2 regions of the Qiania dongpingensis genome follow, and region 1 is predicted to be linked to the other one. Evidence: a T-box and tRNA genes for the amino acid it is inferred to sense, from the RefSeq annotation. Region 1 holds a T-box; the other holds one or more tRNA genes.

Evidence for each region. A T-box is a leader RNA that pairs with one kind of tRNA and senses whether it is charged. The one in region 1 lies ahead of H9Q78_RS06705 (valine--tRNA ligase), so its partner is inferred to be a tRNA-Val.
Region 2: it encodes a tRNA-Val, which carries the amino acid that the T-box ahead of H9Q78_RS06705 (valine--tRNA ligase) is inferred to sense. The anticodon was not compared.

The regions. Positions count from the first base shown of each region.
Region 1 covers NZ_CP060634.1:1,400,897-1,404,310, forward strand. Annotated here, with positions in the region: gene H9Q78_RS06705 (valine--tRNA ligase) at 1-1,841, opposite strand, end outside; T-box leader at 1,971-2,210, opposite strand; gene H9Q78_RS06710 (DUF1648 domain-containing protein) at 2,309-3,070, opposite strand; gene H9Q78_RS06715 (Arc family DNA-binding protein) at 3,070-3,273, opposite strand; gene H9Q78_RS06720 (putative ABC transporter permease subunit) at 3,328-3,414, opposite strand, start outside.
Region 2 covers NZ_CP060634.1:2,711,755-2,715,168, reverse strand. Annotated here, with positions in the region: gene nusA (transcription termination factor NusA) at 1-19, opposite strand, end outside; gene H9Q78_RS12725 (ribosome maturation factor RimP) at 68-538, opposite strand; gene H9Q78_RS12720 (hypothetical protein) at 702-917, opposite strand; gene H9Q78_RS12715 (hypothetical protein) at 1,405-1,653, shown strand; tRNA gene H9Q78_RS12710 (tRNA-Val) at 1,770-1,843, opposite strand; gene H9Q78_RS12705 (M20 family metallopeptidase) at 2,005-2,694, shown strand; gene H9Q78_RS12700 (hypothetical protein) at 2,759-3,414, opposite strand, start outside.

The sequences.
Region 1 (3,414 bases):
TTGGACAAGATCCACTTGTCGGCGCTGGTCAGATTCTTCACCTCAGCCTGCTGGTCCTCCGCCTTTTCCAGGTTCATCATGATAAACCGTGAGGCATTCCAGACCTTGTTGGCAAAATTCCTGCTGGCTTCCACGCGCTCCCAGTAAAACCGCATATCGTTCCCGGGAGCGTTTCCTGTGATCAGCGTCATGCGGAGGGCATCAGCTCCGAATTTCTCAACAACCTCCAGAGGATCAATGCCGTTTCCAAGGGATTTGCTCATCTTCCTTCCCTGGGAATCCCTCACCAGCCCGTGAATCAGCACCGTGTGGAAGGGTTCCTTCCCGGTCTGCTCGATGCCCGAGAACACCATACGGATCACCCAAAAGAAGATAATGTCATAACCGGTAACCAATACGTCCGTAGGATAAAAATAATCCATCTCCGGCGTCTTTTCCGGCCATCCAAGGGTTGAAAAAGGCCACAGGGCCGAACTGAACCAGGTATCCAGCGTATCCTCATCCTGAACCATATGCGTACATCCGCATTTCGGACAGGTATGGGGAGCCTCCTTCGCTACGACCATCTCTCCGCATTTCTCGCAGTAATACGCGGGAATACGATGTCCCCACCAAAGCTGTCTGGAAATACACCAGTCCCTGATGTTCTCCAGCCAGTGGAGGTACGTCTTTCCAAAGCTTTCCGGCACAAATTTAAGACGTCCGGATTTAAGCGCTTCGATGGCCGGCTTCGCCATCTCATCCATCTTTACAAACCACTGCTGCTTCACCATGGGCTCAATGGTAGTCTTGCACCGGTCATGTGTCCCCACATTATGAGAATGATCCGCCACCTTCACGAGAAGCCCCAGCTCTTCCAGCTCTTTCACAATGGCTTTCCGTGCCTCATAACGGTCCATGCCTTCATATTTTCCGCCGTTTTCATTGATGGTGGCGTCGTCATTCAATATATTGATTTCGTTCAGCCCGCAGCGTTTTCCCACTTCGAAATCGTTGGGGTCATGGGCGGGAGTGATCTTCACACAGCCTGTACCGAATTCCTTGTCTACATAGGAGTCGGCGACGACTGGGATCTCCCGGTTCACAATGGGCAGGATCAGCATCTTCCCCACCAGATCCTTGTACCGTTCATCATCGGGATGAACGGCTACGGCAGTGTCTCCCAGCATCGTTTCCGGCCTGGTCGTAGCGATCTCCACGAAGCGTCCGGGTTCATCCTTCACCGGATAGTTGATGTGCCAGAAATGGCCTGCCTGCTCCTCATGCACTACCTCTGCATCCGAAATGGAGGTCTGACATTCGGGGCACCAATTGATGATCCTCGAGCCTTTATAAATATATCCCTTTTCATACAGGCGGATAAAAACTTCCAGAACGGCCTCGGAGCAGCCTTCATCCATGGTAAAGCGTTCTCTGTCCCAGTCTGCCGAAGAACCCAGCTTTTTCAGCTGGTTGACAATCCTGCCGCCGTATTCCTCTTTCCATTCCCAGGCATATTTCATGAATTCTTCCCGGGTGAGGTCTTCCTTCTGAATCCCCTCGCTGCGGAGCTTGTCGATGACCTTGACTTCCGTGGCGATCGCCGCATGGTCGGTGCCCGGCTGCCACAGGGCCGAATATCCCTGCATTCTCTTATAACGGATCAAAATATCCTGCATGGTATTGTCGAGGGCATGTCCCATATGCAGCTGCCCTGTGATATTGGGCGGAGGCATGACAATGGTAAACGGTTTTTTGCTCTTATCCACCTCCGCGTGGAAATATTTCTTATCCATCCACTTTTCATACAGCCTCTCCTCAATGGATTGGGGATTATAGGTTTTTTCCAGTTCCTTGCTCATAGTCGTAATTATCCTTTCTTATTGTAGAAGAACAAAGTGGGCAAGCCCACTTCAAACCCGGAGAGTTTTCTGTCTCATAGGACCCACTTTCCTATGAAACAAAAAAATACCCTCCGCCGTCTTCCGACGGCAGAGGGCGAATCATCGCGGTACCACCTCTGGTTGGCTGCGGAAAACTGCCGCAGTCATCTCTGGCCCGGTAACGGGGGCAAACCGCGGCTGCTTACTTTTTCCGTCCAATATCGGACGTTTTCAGCGGCCCAGCTCAGAAGCTACCTTCCTCCAATGCGTTCATGGACAGCCTTTCAGCCGGTGAACCGTCCTCTCTGGATGTGCCGTTGGGGTACTCCTCTTCTTCACAGCCTGTATCTGCTGCTCATTTAAAGTGTTCTCTTAAAAATCATGCCCAGATTATACTATATCCGGCTTCATTTGTAAAGGGGCAGCCGCCGTTTCCGGACATTTTCCTACATATCATCTTCTTTTTCACTGCCATACTCGCCGGAAATATCGCCATAGGTCTTTTCTTCCGGAGCACAGCCGATGTCGCCGAGAGTCTTCGCTCCAAAACTTCCGGTCACGTCGTCATAGGTAAATTCTTCCTGTCCTCCGGTTATATCTCCTACGCACTTCTCCTCCGGCACGTTTTCCACATCTCCGTATATCCGCTTCCGTGAGCCCTTTCCGGCTTCCTCGTTCCATGCCTCAAGCCCCCCGGCCGCCCTGATCCGTATGATCTTTCTCTGCTTCAGCATCCGGACCGTGTACCAAGTGAGTTCCAAGCCCATCACCAGGAAGACCGCCGCTACAAACCAGGGGCCTATGGGAACACAGGAAGCCGAGCAGACGGTGATATACACAAACATTGCCATCAGGGACGCGTCCATCCACGCCAGAAAATCCAGGGTGATCCTGACCGCGGTCTGTACATCCTCATCTGTCACAAAATCTTTGAGCTTCTTTGAATAGAGACCTTCTCTGGTCGTACCGTTCTTACAGATAAGAACCGCGATAAAATGGCATCCATAGACAAAGAACATCACAAAGATCAGCATGAACAGGACTTCTTTCCCTCCCCATTTGTCCACCGCTCCCGCGCCATTATAGTGGCTGGGAATCTGATCTGGAATCCTGCTCCAGAACACGAACAGAAAAATAGTGGTAAACCAGACGCTCAGATGAATGAGCCAGGTTGCAATCCTGTAATTGATACTGCGATATGGTTTCATCACAGCTCCTCCCCTTTACTCCCCTTTTTCCGCCCCCTCACGGCTTCCGTCAAAAGGTATTCAATCTGCCCGTTGATGGAACGAAAATCGTCCTCTGCCCACTGAGCCAGCTCATTCCAGAGAGCCGGCGACAGCCGGAGGAGCACTTGTTTTTTATTTTTATCCTTTTCGTTGTTCTGTACGGGCATCTTCTCACCTACCATTCTAACGGAATCCCGCCCTGTTTACAAGAGCCGCCGATGTTTTCCGGTATTCCTTTATTCCAAATTTTCGATCCGCCTGATCCCATAGGCCATGACTCCCTTGTACAAAGCGAAGGAGATTGCCGCCAAAAGCACACATGC
Region 2 (3,414 bases), 1.3 Mb from region 1:
ATTCCTTGTTTTCTTTCATTTATCTGTTTCCTCCTCTTCCTTTCCCTTCCGGGATGTATCCTCATACTCAGCCGAAATCAAATGCCAAACGAATCAATGCAATATCGGTTCTCTCAAAAACAATGGATTCCCCGTCCTCTTTTTCAATAGTTACCGAATGGTCATCATAGGATATCAGTATTCCTATAAATTCCTTCTCCTTATGGAAGGGACGGTACAGACGAATCTCTACCTCTTCTCCAATGCTTCTGGCAAAATCCTTTTCTTTTTTAAGGGGCCTGCCGAGTCCCGGTGAACTGACCTCCAGGATATAGCTGTCGGCGATATAGTCCTCTCTGTCCAGAATATCGCTGAGCGCACGGCTGACTGTCTCACAGTCATCCACCGCTATCCCGCCCGGCTTATCGATGTAGGCTCTCAGAAAACGGTTCCCGCCCTCTTTGACGAATTCCACATCCACCAGCTCAAACTGGTGAGATTCCACGATCGGAAGCAGCAGTTCCTCGGTACGTTTCTCAATGTCTTCTTTTCTTGTCAGCATTCTCTGACCCCTTTCTGCTGATTCTTGTGATATTCACAAAAAGCAGAGTTCTTTCTCTGCAAGCCAAAAACAAAGAGTGGACATCCGCCCACTCTTCATCCTGCTTTATTCATTATCATTAATACTATAGCACATTTTTCCATTCAATGCAAGCTCTTTATTATAGGGATATACTGTTTCTCGCCGCTTCCTCCTCAAAGAAAACCGTACGTCCGATCTGATGAGAGGATATCACGTACTGCCCCTCGCAGTTCCCATAGGTATCTATCTGAAAATTAAATCCGTCGTCTGTCTCTTCTATCTCCATGATCCGGCCCGAATGGACCAGACCATCCTCCGTGTAATATACCACCCGTCCGTTATCCGCCAATTCCATTCCACTTTCTCCTTTCATTTATCGCCTATTTTTTCCAGCAGCCGGAAATTCATCCCTTTTAGCCGGATTTTTATAATATCTTTATCCTTTCACAGCCGTTTTTAAAACAAATTTGTCTTATGTATAAGATGAGACAGGAGGAAATCCAATCCCATCCAGACGACTCGCTGGCAGCCGTAACCAAAATTTTTACGGCCTCCAGTCGGTCCTCTCCAACTGACATGGATAAACCTTAATTTTTCCATGTCAGATTCCAACAAAAATCCGCATGATATGCGATTTTTGCCTCCCTGCGTCCGGGAAAATCCTGCCAACGCCTTTGCGGCGCTCGCCTTACGATGGAATCGAATCATTCCCCCTGCTCCTCTTTCCGCACCGAGATAAGGCTTCCGCGTGTTTTGAAAACCATTGGCGCGGTCCACCGCAGCCCGCTGCCATTAGGCGCGCGGGCCGTATGGATATCCAATCCTTTTCTGGAATCTAAGAAATGAAATTTGTTCAGTATCGTGCGGCAGGGAGGGCACCGGCAGAAAGATTCCGGACCGGCTTAAAGGTGAGCGCCGCAGGGCAGAGGCCGGTGTTCCCCAGGCGGAGGGGGGCAGAAACGGAGACAGGAAATCATAAAGATTTCCTGCCGACATGTGAGCGATACTGCCGGAACGGGGATAAAGCGGTCCCTGCATCGCCAGCGAACCGAAATTGTGACAGTCCGGAACTTCTGCCGGTGTTTAACTGAAACTTGATCGGAGCTGGCTAAAAATGATTCCAAAAAGTATTTTGTTATATTAAACTAAAAGCCTTGTTTCTACGGGACATACTGCAATATCCACGTAGATACAAGGCTTTTCATAGTGGAAGCAATGGGGCTCGAACCCATGACCTCTCGCGTGTGAGGCGAACGCTCATCCCAGCTGAGCTATGCTTCCAGTGCTCTTCTATTTTATCACTTGAAATGAAATAGTCAATAGAAATCTGAAATTTTCTAAAATCCGCTGTCAAACGACATGTACTTAAAAGCAGGAAATTCGCATAATTTGTATATTGAGGCAAAATAAAAAAATAATGTAAAGTAAAAGGCACAGTAAACCTGATCGACGACGGGTTCCATGCCGATATGGTGGTGATCGGGGAGCCCACCAACCTGACCATCTGCCGCGGATGTGAGGGTATGCTGGAGGTCATCATTGAAGTCACCGGAGTCCCGGTTCATGCGTGCAATCCTGAGCTGGGCGTCAATGCCATCGAGGTCATGTATGAAATCATGTCGGAGATTAAAAAAATCCCGGTGGGAACCAGTGAAATATTAAACAAGGGAGCGATCAACTTCGGAGTGATTGAAGGCGGCTCAAGATCTTGTGTCCTTCCTGAGAAATGCACGCTTAAGGTCTCCAGATTCATTGTCGAAGGAGAAAACGGCGCTCAGTTCATGAAACAGATCGAAGCCATCCTGGAAGAAGTGAAGAAAAAAGACGAACGCATCCAGGCTACCGCCATCCTCGGCTATGATACCCTCGCCGGCGTCGTTCAAGACGGTGCGGAAGTGATCGAGATGTTAAAAGAAGCCGGCAGAGAGGTCACAGGAGAAGCCGCTCCTCTGACAGCCATGCGGGCCCATATGGACGCGGACTTCCTGATCAACAAAGCCGGTATTCCCACCGTGGCTTTCGGGCCCGGAGACTTGGACGCTTATAACGCAGGCGCCGAATGGGTCAATATCAGTGATGTCGTCACAGCTGTAAAGGTGTATATCACCGCCGTCATGAACTTGCTCGGATAATACTTAACCGCCCTTTTCGGCCACAAAAAAAATCCTGTGCCGAAAAGGGCGTTTATGTATTTTGTCATTCCCGGTCCTCCTGAAAGGAAATGCTGTGTCTGGAACACCACTGCCTGAGAGATGCCACCAGTTCTCCGTATTCATCGTAGATCAGTTCCTCCGGCACACCGCCAGAAGTGGTGCTGCCCAAATGGTATTCCTCCCGTTTCGCCTCTGATCGGACGGCCATTATTCTGTGGAAAGAAGTCCCGTTCCTTGACCTTCTAAAACCGACAGGCGTCATGGATATCCTTTTTATCTCTCTGGCTGGATAAGATGTTTCATCCACCCGCAGGCTGGAATCTGCCAGAACAATCCGCTCCGGCATTTTTTTCGAATACGTGAAGCAGCGAAAAGCCTGAAGGACCGGCAAGGGCACACAAAAAAGCAAAAAAATGACCAGTATCAAAAATACGGCATTTGCATCCATCGGCTTTTTATATAGGAGACAAAACCACAGGGCCGCTAAAACTGCCCCCGCGGCCGCGCAGCCAATTCCAATCTGCGCCGCTCGTCTGCGTTCCCTTTTCAGCAGTTTTTCTCTGGGTATCTGGAATTCCCGTTTGTCACACGCTTCATAGATATATTCCGCCGTCAGTTCTTCTGGAATCTTTTCAAAAGTCCCATCTTTTCTAAGCTTATTGATATCTTCCATCAAATCTGAAAAATCCAGCGCCTGAA